Regions from separate parts of the Bradyrhizobium sp. SZCCHNS3016 genome, predicted to be linked through region 3. Evidence: predicted binding sites of a transcription regulator. Region 3 holds the regulator's gene; each other region holds the start of a gene.
The links. The regulator PhoB, encoded in region 3, activates phosphate uptake and scavenging genes when phosphate is short. The targets are predictions, from matches to a motif close to TGTCATNNANCTGTCAT.
Positions count from the first base shown of each region.

Region 1: a site for PhoB is predicted at 2,899-2,915, ahead of QW881_RS28005 (UDP-2,3-diacylglucosamine diphosphatase). Genes of this name have one in related genera too.
Region 2: a site for PhoB is predicted at 2,397-2,413, ahead of ugpB (sn-glycerol-3-phosphate ABC transporter substrate-binding protein UgpB). Genes of this name have one in related genera too.

Region 1 is NZ_JAUETE010000018.1:40,559-46,429, reverse strand. It holds gene QW881_RS28020 (MFS transporter) at 1-77, shown strand, start outside; gene QW881_RS28015 (tartrate dehydrogenase) at 99-1,172, shown strand; gene pyk (pyruvate kinase) at 1,328-2,746, shown strand; gene QW881_RS28005 (UDP-2,3-diacylglucosamine diphosphatase) at 2,939-3,751, shown strand; gene QW881_RS28000 (threonine/serine dehydratase) at 3,799-4,788, shown strand; gene QW881_RS27995 (caspase family protein) at 4,799-5,871, opposite strand, start outside.
Region 2 is NZ_JAUETE010000004.1:368,665-374,535, reverse strand. It holds gene ugpE (sn-glycerol-3-phosphate ABC transporter permease UgpE) at 1-93, opposite strand, end outside; gene ugpA (sn-glycerol-3-phosphate ABC transporter permease UgpA) at 93-974, opposite strand; gene ugpB (sn-glycerol-3-phosphate ABC transporter substrate-binding protein UgpB) at 1,024-2,343, opposite strand; gene QW881_RS11580 (CaiB/BaiF CoA-transferase family protein) at 2,554-3,756, opposite strand; gene QW881_RS11575 (organic hydroperoxide resistance protein) at 3,908-4,333, opposite strand; gene QW881_RS11570 (MarR family transcriptional regulator) at 4,504-4,965, shown strand; gene QW881_RS32585 (GIY-YIG nuclease family protein) at 4,943-5,509, opposite strand; tRNA gene QW881_RS11565 (tRNA-Ala) at 5,470-5,545, opposite strand; gene QW881_RS11560 (TIGR02300 family protein) at 5,627-5,871, opposite strand, start outside.
Region 3 is NZ_JAUETE010000001.1:326,019-331,889, forward strand. It holds gene pstC (phosphate ABC transporter permease subunit PstC) at 1-257, shown strand, start outside; gene pstA (phosphate ABC transporter permease PstA) at 261-1,142, shown strand; gene pstB (phosphate ABC transporter ATP-binding protein PstB) at 1,139-1,960, shown strand; gene phoU (phosphate signaling complex protein PhoU) at 1,991-2,707, shown strand; gene phoB (phosphate regulon transcriptional regulator PhoB) at 2,724-3,431, shown strand; gene QW881_RS01565 (trypsin-like serine protease) at 3,579-4,895, shown strand; gene QW881_RS01570 (HoxN/HupN/NixA family nickel/cobalt transporter) at 5,071-5,871, shown strand, end outside.

The DNA.
Region 1 (5,871 bases), on a different contig from region 3:
TGGTGGTATCGGCGGTGCTGACCCTGTTGCTGTCACGTTCACAACGTGCAAAGGCCGCTGCGGCCACGCAATCCTGACCCATTACACGGAGCCCTTTCATGCGCACCCATTCCATCGCCGCGATTCCCGCCGACGGCATCGGCCCCGAGGTCATCTCCGAAGGTGTCCGTGTGCTCGAGGCGCTCGCCAAGCGCTCAGGCGACATCAGCTTCAACGTCAAGACCTTCGACTGGGGCTCGGACTATTACAAGAAGCACGGCGTGATGATGCCGGCCGACGGCCTCGCCGAGCTGAAGAAGTTCGACGCGATCTATTTCGGCGCGGTCGGTGCTCCCGACGTGCCCGACCACATCACGCTGTGGGGGCTGCGGCTGCCGATCTGCCAGGGATTTGATCAGTACGCCAATGTGCGGCCGACCAAGATCCTGCCTGGCGTGGCCTCGCCCTTGCGCAACGTCGGCGTCGGCGATCTCGATTGGGTGATCGTGCGCGAGAATTCCGAAGGCGAATATGCCGGCATGGGCGGTCGCGCGCACCGCGGCCTGCCGGAGGAGGTCGGCACGGAGGTTGCCGTCTTCACCCGCGTCGGCGTCACCCGCATCATGCGCTACGCGTTCAAGCTGGCGCAGTCGCGGCCGCGCAAGTTCCTCACCGTCGTCACCAAGTCGAATGCGCAGCGCCACGGCATGGTGATGTGGGACGAGATCGCCGCCGAAGTGGCGCGGGAATTCCCCGATGTGACCTGGGACAAGATGCTGGTCGATGCGATGACCGTGCGCATGACCCTGCAGCCGAAGAGCCTCGACACCATCGTGGCGACCAATCTGCATGCCGACATTCTGTCCGATCTCGCCGGCGCGCTGGCCGGCAGCCTCGGCGTGGCGCCGACCGGCAACATCGATCCGGAGCGCCGCTTCCCGTCGATGTTCGAGCCGATCCACGGCTCGGCGTTCGACATCACCGGCAAGGGCATCGCCAATCCGGTCGCAACATTCTGGACCGGCGCGCAGATGCTCGAGCATCTCGGTGAGCGGGACGCGGCCGCGCGGCTGATGGCGGCGGTGGAGAAGGTGTGTGCAGCCGGCATCCTCACGCCCGATGTGGGCGGCAAGGCGACGACCAGGGAGGTGACCGACGCCGTCATCGACGCGATCCAAGGCTCCAACGTCTGAGGCGTGCTGTTCTCTTGCACAATTTTGGCGTGTTCCGTGTCGCGCTTGCAATGGACGCTGCGGGGCGTATATCAGCGCTTCCGCTGCGTCCGCGCATGCCAATCACATGCGTGTCATAGAGACGCGAGACACGGCTTAAGGAGAAAGGACACATCATGCGTCGTCACCGTCGAGCCAAGATCGTTGCGACTGTCGGTCCCGCGAGCAATTCTCCGGAGATGCTGAAAGCGCTGTTCCTCGCCGGTGTGGACACCTTTCGTCTCAACTTCAGCCACGGCACCCAGGCCGATCACGCCAAGGTCCATGCCGCGATCCGCGCGCTCGAGAAGGAAGTGCAGCGGCCGATCGGCATCTTGATGGATCTGCAGGGTCCTAAGATTCGCGTCGGCACTCTGCGCGACAAGAAGATCCAGGTCGAAGTCGGCGAGACGATTCGATTTGTCCTCAACGGCACCGAGGGCGACAAGACGTCGATTCCGTTGCCGCATCCGGAGATCTTTGCGGCGGTCTCGCCCGGTCACGATCTTCTGATCGATGACGGCCGCGTGCGCGTCCGCGTCACCGGCCTCGGCGACGACTGGATCGAGGCCAAGGTGATCGTCAGCGGCGCGATTTCCAATCACAAGGGCGTCAATCTGCCGGGCACCATTCTGGAGCTGTCGCCGCTGACGGCCAAGGACCGCTCCGATCTCGCCTTCGGGCTCGAGCTCGGCGTCGACTGGGTGGCGCTGTCGTTCGTGCAGAAGCCGTCGGACGTGCTTGAGGCGAGGGGCCTCATCAACGGCCGCGCCGGCATCATGTCCAAGATCGAGAAGCCGGCGGCGCTGGAGCGGATCGACGACATCATCCAGCTGTCGGATGCGATCATGGTCGCGCGCGGCGATCTCGGCGTCGAGATTCCCAACGAGGACGTGCCGGGCAAGCAGAAGGAGCTGGTGCGCGCCTGCCGGCTCGCGGTGAAGCCGGTGATCGTCGCGACGCAGATGCTGGATTCGATGGTGGCGACGCCGACGCCGACGCGCGCCGAGGTCTCGGACGTCGCCACTGCGATCTATGACGGCGCCGACGCGGTGATGCTGTCGGCCGAATCCGCCAGCGGCCAATACCCGCGCGAGGCGGTGGCGATGATGGACAGCATCATCAAGGCCACCGAAGGCCACAAGATGTATCGCTCGATCGTCGAGGCGACGCAGCCGGGCGAGGAGCAGACGCCGCCGCATGCGGTGGCAACCGCGGCGGCCGATCTCGCCTCGGCAATCCACGCCAGGGCGATCGTGGCCTATACGTCGAGCGGAACCTCGGCCTCGCGCGTTGCGCGCAAGCGGCCGAGCCTGCCGATTCTGGCGATCACTCCGAACGAGGACACCTCGCGGCGCATGTGCCTGCTGTGGGGCGCGCACAGCGTGCTGTCGCAGGACGTGCAGAGCTACGAGGAGATGGTCGAGCGCGCGACCTTCTTCGCCGTGCAGGAGGAGTTCGCTGAAGCCGGCGATCTGCTCGTCGTCGTCGCCGGCATCCCGTTCGCGCGGGCCGGCACCACCAACAATCTGCGCGTCGTCACCGTGCCGAGATAGGAGGCTGTTTTTCCCTGTTCGCGCCGCCCGCCTGTCGCCTGATTGTCGCACCCCGCTGGTATCGCGGGGCAGTGACGAAGGACGTCGCGAGTCGTCGAACGAGCGGTGTCCGGTCGCGGTCCGGCAGGATGGGTTCTGCCGGTGCGGCGTTTCGTCATCGCGGTGTCATCAGGGACTGTTAGGTGGGCGCGCATGGGACTTGAGACTGCTGGTGAAGAAAGCCCGGCTCGGCGCTTTCGGACGTTGTTCATCTCGGACGTTCATCTCGGAGCCCGCGGCTCGCAGGCCAATCTCCTCGTCGATTTCCTGCGCCACCATGATGCAGATACGATCTATCTGGTCGGCGACATCATCGACGGCTGGGCGCTCAAATCGAGCTGGCATTGGCCGCAGTCGCATAACGACCTGGTGCAGAAGATGCTGCGCAAGGCGCGCAAGGGCGCCAAGATCGTCTACGTCCCCGGCAATCACGACGAGTTCCTGCGCGGTTATTACGGCACGCATTTCGGCGGCATCGACGTCGTCGAGAACATCGTCCACACCGGCGCTGACGGCAAACGCTATCTGGTGATCCACGGCGACATCTTTGATCTGGTCGTGCAGAACGCGCGCTGGCTCGCCCATCTCGGCGACAAGGCCTATGACTTCGCGATCCAGATGAACCGTCTGGTCAACTTCTTCCGTCGCATGTTCGGCGTTCCCTATTGGTCGCTGTCGCAATGGGCCAAGCAGAAGGTCAAGAACGCGGTGAACTACATCGGCGCGTTCGAGACGGCGCTGGCCTCCGAGGCGCGAAGGCATGGCGCTGACGGCGTGATCTGCGGCCATATCCATTGCGCTGTCATCCGCGATCAGGACGACATTCGCTACATGAATTGCGGCGACTGGGTCGAGAGCTGCACGGCGCTGGTCGAGCACGAGGACGGCCGCTTCGAGATCCTCACCTGGACCGATCCGCTGCGGCAGCGCGCGCCGGTTCCCCAACTGGCCGCCCGCGCCGCCTGACACCGGCTCCCTTGCCTCTCGGCAATCGGGCGCGGTAAAATAGGGGCATGACAACTCATTCCCCAATCCTGCCCGTGACCGCCGCCGACATCGATGCGGCGGCACGCGTGCTCGCGCCCGTGGCCGTGCGGACTCCGCTGCTGCCGGCTCCCGTGCTGAGCGAGCAGTTCAAGGCGAACGTCTTCGTGAAGCCGGAGGTGCTGCAGCGGACCGGCTCGTTCAAGTTCCGCGGCGCCTACAACAAACTGGCGTCGATCCCGCAGGCAGCGCGCGGCAACGGCGTCGTCGCATTCTCCTCCGGCAATCATGCGCAGGGCGTCGCCCATGCCGCCACATTGCTGGGCATGGACGCCACGATCGTGATGCCCTCGGATGCGCCGGCGGCCAAGCGCGAGCGCACCAAGGCGTTCGGCGCCGAGGTCGTGCTCTATGATCGCGATCGCGAGGACCGTGAAGCGATCGCGCGCGACATCGCTGCAAAGCGCGGCTCTACGGTGGTGCCGCCCTATGACGATCCCCACGTCATCGCAGGGCAGGGCACCGTCGGCCGCGAGATCGCCGAAGACCTCGCGGCGCTGGGCCTGTCGCCGGATCTGGTGATCGTCCCGGCTTCGGGCGGTGGTCTGCTTGCCGGCGTCTCGACCGCGGTGAAGGCGCATTTTCCGAGCACCCAGATGGTCGTGGCTGAGCCGAAGGGCTTTGACGACCATGCGCGCTCGCTGCGGGCCGGCCACCGCGAGGCCCATGATGCGAAGGGACGCACCATCTGCGACGCGCTGATGGCGGCGATTCCGGGCGAGATCACCTTCGCGATCAACAGCCAACTGCTATCGGCTGCGGTCGAGGCCTCGGATGAGGAGGTGGGGCGCGCGGTCGGCTTTGCCTTCCGGGAGCTGAAGCTCGTCGTCGAGCCCGGTGGTTCGGTCGGGCTTGCGGCATTGCTGGCCGGCCGGCTGGATGTGGCGGGCAAGACGGTGGTGATCGTTTTGTCCGGCGGCAATGTCGATGCTGAGCTCTACGCCAGGCTGATCGCCTGACGATCAAGCCTCAGTGAAAGCTGAGGCCGCCTTTTGCAGATCCCCCACCGCCGATCCGCAGTCCGGACTGCGCGATGTGCGGCGTGCCCCGCGTCGGGCCGCCCTGCATCCCGCCTTGGCCACGCGCCATCGACGGACGCGACGCGTTGATGTTCGGCTTGAACGGTCCGGAATTGCCGGGGAAGGGACGCCGGACCTCGCGGGTGTCGAATGGCCGCCCAGGACTGCGCTTCAGTGGATCGCGCTGGATCTTCGCGGCGACAGGCGGATTTGCCGGCGGCATGATCCTGTCGCGCAACCTGGTCTGAGCGATTGGCCTGGGATCGACGACCTTGTTGGGACCCGCGTTGTTGATGGCATTGCCTTTCGTGACCACCGTTGGCGGCATCGGTCCGCGCGGCGGCACGCTGGTGGTCGGCAGCTTCGGTTGCGGGCCTGGATGGCTCTGGATCTGGGCGCCGGGATTGAACGGCCGAGCGATCGGTGCCAGTTGCGGTGGCATGATGAGACGGCTCGGTTGCAGCACGGGGATGGGCCGAGGCTGTCCCTGCAGCCGCAGCGCGACCGGCGCATATGGGCTGTCGGCATAGGATTCTCGGAAGCTCTGATAGGCGGCCGGCGAATTCGCCAGCACGGCCTGGTGCCACGCCGCGGCCTGCACGAGGCCGGCGAGCAGTGCGCGGATGCGGTCGGCGAGCGGATCGCGCGGGTACATCGCGATGAACTCGCGATAATATTGCGGACGGTTCTCCGACAGCACGTAGTCATAGGCCTGCCGCACGGAACGGCTCGGCAGGTTGGCGGCCATCTGCACCACGGGCGCGTTCTCCGGCGCGCGCGCTGCGGCAACCAGGGATTCGCCGAAGAAGGTGAAATCACTGATCAACGAAGAGCTCTCCCACGGCGTCTGTCGACCATCGGTGCTCTGGTTCACCTGCAGGCGAATGCGCTTGAACAATTGCTCGATCGGCAGGTTCGGCTGCCGCGCCAGGTTCAGGAACGCCTGCGCGTACGGGCTGTTCTCGCCACGCCCGTCGAGCGCCTCCTCGCCAGGCGAGGTCGAATATCCGAGGATGGAGCCGT
Region 2 (5,871 bases), on a different contig from region 3:
GAACGCGAGATACACCGGGAACGCCACGATCGCGATTCCGATCCACAGGATGGCGTGCGCGACGTAGCGTCGAATGCCTTCTTGCTCGACCATCAGTAGGTCACCTTGCGCTCGACGAAGCGGAACTGGATCGCCGTCAGCACGATGACGATGACCATCAGAACGACGGACTGTGCGGCCGACGAGCCGAGATTGCCGCCGAGCAGGCCGTCCGTGTAGACCTTGTAGACCAGCGTCTCGGTGGACTTGCCCGGGCCGCCACGGGTCATCGTGTCGATGATGCCGAACGTCTCGAAGAAGGCGTAGACGATGTTGATGACCAGCAGGAAAAAGATGGTCGGCGACAGCAGCGGGAAGGTCACGGTCCAGAACCGCCGCATCGGCCGCGCGCCGTCGATCGCGGCGGCCTCGAGCACGCTGCGGGGGATGCTCTGCAGCCCGGCGAGGAAAAACAGGAAGTTGTAGGAGATCTGCTTCCAGGCGGCCGCGAGGATGATCTGCAGCGCCGCCTGGTCGCCGTCGAGCAGCGGATTCCAGTCGATGCCCATCGCGCGCAGATAGCGCGAGATCACGCCGAGCGACGGATGCAGCATGAAGATCCAGAGCACGCCCACCACCGGCGGCGCGACGGCATAGGGCCAGATCAGCAGCGTCCGGTACAGCGTGACGCCGCGCAGCGGCTTGTCCGCCATGACCGCGAGCAGCAGCGCGACCGAGAGCGACGAGAGCGCGATGGCGAAGGAGAAGCCGAATGTGCGGAGAATGGCTTGAAAATAGTCCGGCTGACTGAGCAGGTCGGCGTAGTTCTCGAACCAGACGAAGCTCGTGGACAGGCCGAACGCGTCCTGCAGCAGGAACGACTGGATAACGGCCTGGATCGCGGGCCAATAGAAGAAAATCAGCACGATCGCGAGCTGGGGAGCGACCAGCACGAACGGCAGCAGTTTTGATTGGAAGATGGCGTTCTTCTGCATGGTCGGTCGGCGAGCCGGCAGGCCCCGGGTGGCCTGCCGGCTCTTGGCCTCACTTCACGGCCGTCTTTTCGAACTGGCGCAGCATTTGGTTGCCGCGCTCGACCGCGGCGTCCAGCGCCTGCTTGGCGGTCTTCTTGCCGGCCAGAGCCTGCTCGATCTCCTCCGACCAGACGTCACGCAGTTGCACCATGTTGCCAAGACGCAGGCCGCGGGAATTCTCCGTCGGCTCCTTGTTGGTCAATTCGAGCAGCGGCGTCTCCAGGTAGGGCTGATCCTTGTAGAAGCCCTCGGCCTTGGCCTTCGCGTAGGCCGCCTTGGTGATCGGCAGATAGCCCGAGGCCTTGTGGATATAGACCTGACGATCGGTGTCCGAGAGGAAGGTCAGGAACTTCGCCACGCCCTTGTATTCGTCCGCGCTCTTGCCGCCCATCACCCAGAGCGAGGCGCCGCCGATGATCGAGTTCTGCGGTGCGCCCTTGGCGTCGGGATAATAGGGCATCGGCGCAGCGGTGAAGGCGAACTTGGCCTGCGCCTTGACGTTGCCGAAGAACGCCGACGAGGTCAGGTAGATCGGGCATTCGCCCGAGGTGAAGCGGCCCTCGCCGGTGTTGGTGCGGCCGGCATAGTCGTAGGTCTTGTCCTTCTGCAGCTCGACCAGGTTTTCGAGATGCTTCACCTGCAGCGGACCGTTGAACTCCAGCACGGTGTCGAAGCCGTCGAGACCGTTCGCCTTGCTGGCGAGCGGCACGTTGTGCCAGGCGGAGAGCTGCTCGAGATTGACCCAGGTGACCCACGAGCCGGAGAAGCCGCAGGTCGGATGGCCGGCCGCCTTCAGCTTCTTGGCGGTCTCGAACAGCTCGGGCCAGGTCTTCGGGATCTCGGCGTTGACCTTCTTCAGCTCGTCGAGATTGACCCACATGACCGTGGAGGACGAGTTGAAGGGGAACGACAGCATCTCGCCCTTCGAGGTCGAATAGTAGCCGGTGATGGCCGGCAGGTAGCTCTTGGGATCGAACTTCTCGCTGGCGTCCTGCATCAGCTTGTAGACCGGCTTCACGGCGCCGGTGGCGGCCATCATCGTGGCGGTGCCGACCTCGAACACCTGCATGATATGCGGCGCATTGCCGGCGCGGAAGGCGGCAATGCCGGCATTCATCGTATCGGCGTAGTTGCCCTTGTAGGTCGGAACGACCTTGTAGTCGGTCTGCGAGGTGTTGAAATCGTTGGCGAGCTTGACGATGACGTCGTTGTTGGCGCCGGTCATCGCGTGCCACCACTGAATCTCCGTCACCGCATGTGCAGGTGCGGCGGCGCCAAGGACCAGCGTGGCTGCCGCGGCGGCGGCGGTCCAGAATTGTCGAAGTGACATTAAAAAATACCTCCCATGGAACGTCATCGGCGTCGCGGCCGTAGCAGCGCGAGATGACAGTTTTGTGAATGTATAACCGGTTGGATCGTCAGCGGAAAGCGCGTTCGTCGCGGCTTCGCGGCGGAATGCCGCGACTTGCGCGAGACGGCGCGGCGCCGGGGCGATGCCCCAGGCGACGCTAGCGTGGGGAGACGACAGGCTGATGGCGCTTCAGCGCTTGCGCTCGGCGCACACCGTGCCCTGGGACAGCAGGGCCTGGATCTCGTGCTCCGAGTAGCCGAACTCGCTGAGCACCTCCTGCGCATGCTGGCTGAACTTCGGCGGGGTGGAGCGCAGGGTCGGCTTGGTGCGTTCGAGCCGGATCGGCGACGCGACGCCCTTGTACCAGTCCTTTTCGATGACATCGCCGCGGTAGATCGTGTGCGGATTGGTCAGCGCCTGGTCGATCTTCTGCACGGGTCCCGCCGGCAGGCCGGCCGCGAGCAGCCGGTCGCACAGCGGCTCCGCCTCGAATTGGCTGAAGACGGCGGCGAGTTCGCCGCGCAGCGCCTCGCGATTGGCGACGCGATCCTTGTTGCGGGCGAAGCGCGGATCGGTGCCGAGCTCCGGCCGGCCGATTTCCTTGGCGAGCTTGCGGAAGGTGCCGTCATTGCCGACGCCGATGAAGATATCGTCCGTCTTGGTCGGGAAGATCGCGTAGGGAACGAGGTTCGGATGCTCGTTGCCGGTCAGCGACGGCGGCTTGCCGTGCATGAAGTAGTTTGCGGTATGCGGATGCATGATCGCGAGGCCGGTCTCATACAGCGTGACCTCGAGGAACTGGCCGAGCCCAGAGCGCTGCCGCTCCGACAGCGCCATCAGGATGCCGATCGCGGCATAGAGTCCGGTGGTGATGTCGACCAGCGGCACGCCGATCCGCATCGGTCCGCTCTGCGAGGAGCCGGTCGCGGCGATCATGCCGGTCATCGCCTGGATGATCGCGTCATAGCCGGGATTGCCGCCGCGCGGACCGTCGGCGCCGAAGCCGCAGATGCGGCAGTGCACCAGCTTCGGGAATTTCCCGCGCAGCGTGTCGCTGCCGATGCCCCACTTCTCCAAGGTGCCGGGCTTGAAGTTCTCGATCAGCACGTCGGCGGTCTCGAGCATCCGCATCAGCACGACGCGGCCACCCTCGGAAGCGAGATCGAGGCCGATCGAACGCTTGTTGCGGTTGATCCCGACGAAATAGGCGGCGTCCTCGTCGTGGAAGGGAGGGCCCCAGTCGCGGACCTCGTCGCCGGCCGGCGGTTCGACCTTGATCACGTCGGCGCCGTGATCGGCCAGGATCTGTGTGCAGTAGGGCCCGCCGAGCACGCGCGTCAGATCGATCACGCGCAGTCCGGCCATGGCGCCGGGAGCAAATTGGGGTGTCATCGGATGTCGCGAGGTTGGTTTCAGCTCGCGGCCATTAAGCATTGCTGCGGCGCTGGTGCAAACGCGGCTCGCCGAATGGCGCCGTCGCGAAAACGCGAGGCCTGCCCTGCGGCGGGCGCGGGAAAACGCTGCCGCAGGGCGGAATTCAGCCTCAGACGACGGTCAGCTTGACGTCGACATTTCCGCGCGTGGCGTTGGAATAGGGGCACACCTCGTGCGCCTTGGCGACCAGAGCCTCGGCGTCGGCCTTGGCGAGGCCGGGCAGCGACACCGCGAGCTCGACGGTGATGCCGAAGCCGCCTTCTGAACGCGGGCCGATGCCGACGGTCGAGGTCACCGACGTGTCGGCGGGAACCTTCGGGCCGCCCTGCGAGCCGACAAACTTCATCGCGCCGATGAAGCAGGCCGCATAGCCGGCCGCGAACAACTGCTCCGGATTGTTGCCGGCGCCGCCGCCGCCGCCGAGCTCCTTCGGGGTGGAGAGCTTGACCTTGAGCGAGCCGTCGAGGGTCGCGGCTTCGCCGTCGCGGCCGCCGGTCGCCTTGGCGCTGGTCTTGTAGAGCACGTTCACGGACATGGGGTGTCTCCCGGTTGGATGGACGAATTCAGTGGGACCATATTGCACACAATTAGATTGTGTACAATATAATTGTTCGGTAGAAAATTCGTGATCGGGGCGCCGGGCCCGTTGTCGACCCGAGGCGTGCGGGCTCAAGATGCCGATAGGATCGACCTGTGGTGACCTCGATGCGAAAGAAGTCCGCGGCAGACCTGCCGCTCCAGCTCGGCAACCAGCTCTGCTTCGCCGTCTATTCGACCGCCCATGCCTTCAACCGGGTCTACAAGCCTTTGCTCGACCGTCTCGGCCTCACCTATCCGCAATATCTGGTGATGCTGGTGCTGTGGGAGCGCGACGGCCTGTCGGTGAAGGAGATCGGCGAGCGGCTATTCCTGGATTCCGGCACGCTGACGCCGCTGCTGAAGCGGATGGAGGCGCTGCATTTCATCAGGCGGACACGATCGGCCGAGGACGAGCGTCAGGTGATCGTCACCCTCACCGCCCAGGGCGCGGGACTACGCGACAAGGCAAGGTCGATCGTGCCGCCCGCGATCCTGGATGCGACGGGCTGCTCGATCGCTGAGCTGGCCGACCTGCACGGCAAGCTGGTGCGCCTGCGGGAGCATCTCAATGCGGTTGTGGAGGGGTGAGGAGCGGCCAGACTGGACCGGGCAGGCGCTTCTTTGAGAATGCCCGCCCAGAATGCGATTTCAGGTAGGTCTCGAACGCCAACGCGCGATGCTTGTCCGGAAAGGCGCAATACCAGACCAGCATCCACGGCATAAACTTGGATGTGTGAACTGAGCCGCCAGCGTTGTGATCCTTCAGGCGCTGTCTGATGTCCGCTGTCGCGCCGACATATTCCTGCTCGGGGAAGCGAGGCTGCGGATGATGTAGACGTATCACATGCGAAGGCACTCGCCGCGAAGGACTGCGGGCAGCATTCTGCAATCGGGAAGGGAGTTTGTCATCCCGGCTGCCTGCGTACGAAATCAAGTCGTAAACCGTAGGCAGGCGTGACTCGAGAAAACACCAGCTGGATAAGATGAGGGGCCTCTCAAAGCCCGGCTTCGCCAAGGGGCTTCGCCGGGCACCACGCTTCGCCCTTCGGGCTCCGTCGTGGCTGCGCCACGCGTAGCCCGAAGGGCGAAGCGTGGTGGAGCCAGGCGGGATCGAACCGCCGACCTCTTGCATGCCATGCAAGCGCTCTCCCAGCTGAGCTATGGCCCCTGAACCGAACCGGCGGTCTGGGTGACCGCCGGGGAGCACCGTGAACCACAGTTCGCGGCTGATCTCAAGTGTCTTCGACGATTATTCTTCGTCGCCGCCGACATCGCCGATGATGTCGGTCACGTCCTCGTCGCCTTCTTCCTCGTCGGCGATGAAGGTGGAATCATCATCCTCGTCGTCGTCGAGGGTCTCGTCGATCTCGATGTCGTCCTCGGTCTCAGGCACGACGGCCTTGACCTTGCCGGTGTTCTCCTCGGCATCGGCCTCCTCGAGCGACACCAACTCCTCGGCCTCGGCGGGCTCGACCACGTCGGCCGCCGCAGCGG
Region 3 (5,871 bases):
TGCTGGCGCTGGGCCGTGCGCTCGGCGAAACGATGGCGGTGACCTTCATCATCGGCAACTCGTTCCGGATCTCATCCTCGATCTTCGCGCCGGGCACCACGATCTCGGCCGCCATCGCCTCCGAATTCCAGGAGAGCGACGGGCTGCACCAGTCGAGCCTGATCCTGCTCGGCCTGCTGCTGTTCGTGCTCACCTTCTTCGTGCTGGCGAGCGCGCGGCTGATGCTCATGCGACTCGAAGCCAAGGCGGGAAAATAAGCCATGTCAAGCGCTGACACGCTTACACTCGATGCGCAGGTCAATCCGATCTATGCGCGCCGGCGCCGCAGGGACATCGTGATCCGCGGCCTCTGCGTCGCCGCCGCGATGTTCGGCGTCACCTGGCTGGCGCTGATCCTGTTCACGCTGTTCTATAACGGACTCGCCGGCCTCAGCCTGCAGGTTTTTGCCGCCGACACGCCGCCGCCTGGCTCCAGCGAAGGCGGCCTGCGCAACGCCATCGTCGGCTCCTTGATCATGACGATCATCGGCGTCGGCATCGGCGCGCCGCTCGGCCTGTTCGCCGGCACCTATCTCGCCGAATACGGCCGCAATGACCGCCTGACCTCGGTGATCCGCTTCATCAACGACATCCTGCTGTCGGCGCCCTCGATCATCATCGGCCTGTTCATCTATGGTGCGGTCGTGGTGCCGATGGGCGGCTTCTCGGCACTCGCGGGTTCCCTTGCATTGGCGGTCATCGTGATCCCGGTGGTGCTGCGCACCACCGAGGACATGCTGCTGCTCGTGCCCAACCCGCTGCGCGAGGCGGCGTCTGCGCTCGGCCTGCCGCGCTCGCTGGTGATCCGCCGCATCGCCTATCGGGCGGCGCGCTCGGGCCTCATCACCGGCGTGCTGCTCGCCACCGCCCGCGTCGCCGGCGAGACCGCGCCTCTGCTGTTCACCGCACTGTCGAACCAGTTCTGGAGCCTCAACCTCTCCAAGACGATGGCGAACCTGCCCGTCACCATCAACAATTTCGTCCAGAGCCCTTATGCCTATTGGAAGCAACTGGCCTGGAGCGGAGCCCTTCTCATCACTCTGGCCGTGCTCGCCCTGAACATCGGTGCACGCATTCTCGGCGCCGAGAGGAACACCAAATGACCGAACTGTCCGTCTCCGTCAGTCAGCCCAATCACGCTCTTCACGGCAAGGCGCTTCCGGATGCGCCGGCCAAGGTGACTGCGCGCAACCTCAACTTCTACTACGGCGACCATCACGCGCTGAAGAACATCAACCTGTCGCTGGGCACCAACCGCGTCACCGCGTTCATCGGCCCGTCCGGCTGCGGCAAGTCCACGCTGCTGCGCATCTTCAACCGGATGTACGATCTCTATCCGGGCCAGCGCGCGACCGGGCAGCTGATGCTCGACAACACCAACATCCTCGATCCCAAGCTCGATCTGAATCTGCTGCGCGCCCGGGTCGGCATGGTGTTCCAGAAGCCGACGCCGTTCCCGATGACGATCTACGAGAACATCGCCTTCGGCATCCGCCTCTATGAGAAGATCTCCAAGTCGGAGATGGACGACCGGGTCGAGAAGGCGCTGCGCGGCGGCGCGCTGTGGAACGAGGTCAAGGACAAGCTCAACGCCTCGGGCCTGTCGCTGTCCGGCGGCCAGCAGCAGCGACTGTGCATCGCGCGCACCGTGGCGGTCCGGCCGGAGGTGATCTTGTTCGACGAGCCGTGCTCGGCGCTCGATCCGATCTCGACCGCCAAGGTCGAGGAGCTGATCCAGGAGCTCGCCGAAAACTATACGATCGCCATCGTGACGCATAACATGCAGCAGGCGGCGCGCGTCTCCGACAAGACCGCCTTCATGTATCTCGGCGAGCTGATCGAGTTCGACGACACCAGCAAGATCTTCACCTCGCCGAGTGATCGGCGGACCCAGGATTACATCACCGGCCGGTTCGGCTGACGCCGACGACATTGTCTTCAGGAGATCATCATGGCCAGTGAACATACCGCCAAGGCGTTCGACAGCGATCTGCAGGACCTCACCCGTCTGGTATCGGAGATGGGCGGCCTCGCGGAGCGGCTGATCGTCGATTCCGTCGATGCGCTGGTGCGGCGCGACATCGCGCTCGGCCAGAAGGTGGTCGCCACCGACGCCGAGGTCGACAAGCTGCAGCGCATCATCGAGGAGCGCGCCGTGCTCACGATCGCCCGTCGCCAGCCGATGGCGGTCGACCTGCGCGAGATCGTCGGCGCGATGCGCGTGGCGACCGATCTGGAGCGCATCGGCGACCTCGCCAAGAACATCGGCAAGCGCGTCGCCGCGCTGGAAAGCGACTTCCATCCGCTGAAGCTGATCCGCGGCCTCGAGCACATGACCGATCTCGTGCAGTCGCAGGTCAAGACGGTGCTGGACGCCTATGCCGCGCATGACCTGCCGGCGGCGATGACGGTGTGGAAGGGCGACGAGGAGGTCGACGCGATCTGCACGTCGCTGTTCCGCGAGCTCCTGACCTACATGATGGAGGATCCGCGCAACATCTCGTTCTGCATCCACCTGATGTTCTGCGCCAAGAACATCGAGCGGATCGGCGATCACGCGACCAACATCGCCGAGACGGTGTTCTATATGATCGAAGGCCAGCAGATCATGGACAAGCGCCCGAAGGGCGACATGACGAGCTTCGCATCGACGATTCCCGGTAACTAAGAGAGACGGTTCAGACATGGGCGCCCGAATTCTGGTGGTGGAGGACGAGGAGGCGCTGACGACGCTGCTGCGCTACAACCTCGAGGCCGAAGGCTACGAGGTCGAGACCGTGGCGCGCGGCGACGAGGCCGACACGCGGCTCAAGGAGCGCGTTCCGGATCTCGTCGTGCTCGACTGGATGCTGCCGGGCCTCTCCGGCATCGAGCTGTGCCGCCGCCTGCGCGCGCGCTCCGAGACCCGGCAACTGCCGATCATCATGCTGACGGCGCGCGGCGAGGAGAGCGAGCGCGTGCGCGGACTCGCCACTGGCGCCGACGACTACATCGTCAAGCCGTTCTCGGTGCCGGAGCTCCTGGCGCGCGTGAAAGGCCTACTGCGGCGGGCGAGCCCGGAGCGGCTGGCGACCGTGCTGTCCTATGGCGACATCGAGCTCGACCGCGAGAAGCGCCGCGTGGCGCGCTCGGGGCGGCCGATCGATCTCGGCCCGACCGAATACCGCCTGCTCGAATTCTTCCTCGAGCACCCCGGCCGCGTGTTCAGCCGCGAACAGCTGCTCGATAGCGTCTGGGGCCGCGACATCTACATCGACGAGCGCACCGTCGACGTCCATATCGGCCGCCTGCGCAAGCTGCTCAATCCCGGCCGCGAGCAGGACCCGATCCGCACGGTGCGCGGCGCCGGTTATGCGCTCGATGACCGCTTCGCCAAGAGCGAGCAGGTGTAAGGGGCGATCCGGCGTGAGCACGAAGCAGGTGTGAGGCGCGAGGCGGCCCGATTGAGGAGATCGCGGTCCGCTTTCCGCCACGCCGCCGCCGTCTTGATCGTGTCTGCTTCGTGGCCCGTCACGATGTTTCGGTCCCAGCGGACGCCCTTGATCAAGACCATCATCATATCTCTTGCCGTGCTGCTCGGCGGCGCGGCGGGCGCCCCGGCCGCCGAGCTCGAAGACGCGGTCGCGGCGGCAGGCAACGGGCAGCATGCGGCGGCGATGCGACGGCTGCTGCCGCTGGCCGCCAAGGGCGATGCGCGGGCGCAGTTCGACGTCGGCTTCATGCAGGCGTTCGGCTGGGGCGTGCCGCGTAATCCGAGCGAGGCGCTGGCCTGGTACCGCAAGGCCGCCGATCAGGGGCTCGCCGTCGCGCAACATTATCTCGGCATCGCCTACGTCAATGGCGAGGGTGTTGCCTCGAACTACGGCGAAGCCAGTCGCTGGTTCAGCCGCGCGGCGGCGCAGGGCTTTGCGCAGTCGCAATACATGCTCGGCCTGATGCTGCTCGACGGCCGTGGCGCGAAGCAGGACGTCGTGCAGGGTTATGCCTGGCTGGTGATGGCCGGCCGCAACGGCGTGCGATCGGCCGGCCGCGACGTGCAGCGGGTCAAGTTGACCGAGCCGCAGCGCGTCCAGGCCCAGAGCGCCATTGCGTCCTGGCAGCCGAAACCGGAATCGGCGGATGCGGGCATTGCCACTCCGCGTCCGGAGCAACTGCTCGGGCTCGATCGCCACATCGGCGAGGTCGTCGATCCCACCTCCTGGCCGGCGTCGTCGATCGGCGTCGTCACCGTCGCGCAATACTCGAGCGGCGGCTGGTGCACCGGCACGCTGGTCGCGCCGCGCGTCGTGCTCACCGCGGCGCATTGCGTGTTCAACGGCGTGGCGCAGGTCAGCCCCGGCAACGTCCGCTTCCTGGCCGGCATGAACCGGGGCACGCCGGCGGCATCGTCGGTCGCCGACAAGCTGATCGTGGCGCCGGACTTTGTCCCGATCCAGCACGACAGGTGGTCGCTCGACCGCTCGCCCGCCGATTGGGCGTTGATCGTGCTGAAGGACGCGCTGCCGTCGAAGCCGGTCGCGGTCAAGGCGCTGACGCGCGAGGAATTGCAGGCTGCGACATCGGCCGGAACCATCTCCGAGATCGGCTATGGCCAGGAGCGGCGCTATTCGCCGACCGGCCAGCGCAATTGCAGCGCCGGCATGACCAAGGACGGGATGCTGCTGACGGTGCATTGCCTCGCCAATTTCGGCTATTCCGGCTCCCCCATCCTCGCCGAAGTCGGCGGACAGCCGGCCGTGGTCGGCATCTTCTCGGCGTTCCACGAGGAGACCCGGCTGATGTTCGCCGCCCCCGCGAGCCAGTTCGAGACGGTCGTGCGGCGCGAGATCGCGGCACAGAGTGCCTCGGCGCGGTGAGCGAAGGAGGGGGCGAGAGGGACGAGGTCCCCGCCGCTGGTCATGTTCTGTGCGTGACTGGATAGCGGGTTGCCAAGCGAGAGGGCGGTCCGGGAAGCGCCACCCAGGTTTTCCTGCAGCTTTCGCCTGCAGCGGGGCCTTACCGAACTGGCCTGGCTCTTGCTACAGTCTGAGTATGACGATTGTTCCAATTGATCATCCTCGGGCCGCGCGGCTGCTGTGGTGGCGGTCGCAGCCCGGCCGCAACGTTGCGCTCGTCGGCGGGCTGGTCGCCGCCAACGCGCTCGCCTGGGCCTGGGCGTTCGCGCTCTACGCCGACCGGCCCGCCATCGTCGGCACCGCGATGCTGGCCTGGCTGCTCGGACTGCGCCATGCGGTCGATGCGGATCACATCGCGGCGATCGACAACGTCGTGCGGAAGCTGGTGCAGGACGGTAGCGCCCCGCGCGCCGCCGGCCTCTATTTTGCGCTCGGCCATTCCAGCGTCGTCGTCATAGCCACCATCGTCGTGAGCCTCATCGCCGGCGCCGACCTCCTGGATGAAGAGAGCGCGATCAGGGCGATCGGCGGCGTCATCGGCACGTCGGTATCGGCCGGCTTCCTGCTGCTGATCGCGTTGGCGAACCTCATTCTGTTCGTGAACCTCTGGCGCCGCACGGCACAGCCACAGTCCGAGATGGAAACAGCCGGAAACACCGGACGGGGCATCCTCATCCGCCTGCTGAGCCCCGTGCTCCGCCTGGTGGGACGCGCCTGGCACATGTATCCGCTCGGTTTCCTGTTCGGTCTCGGCTTCGACACCGCGAGCGAGATCGGGCTTCTCAGCCTGTCGGCGACCGAGGCTGCGCGCGGCGCGAGCCTCGCCCATGTGCTGGTATTCCCGGCGCTGTTCGCGGCTGCGATGGCCACTGTCGACACCGCCGACAGCATGCTGATGGTCGGCGCCTATCGCTGGGCGCTGACCGATCCCGCACGC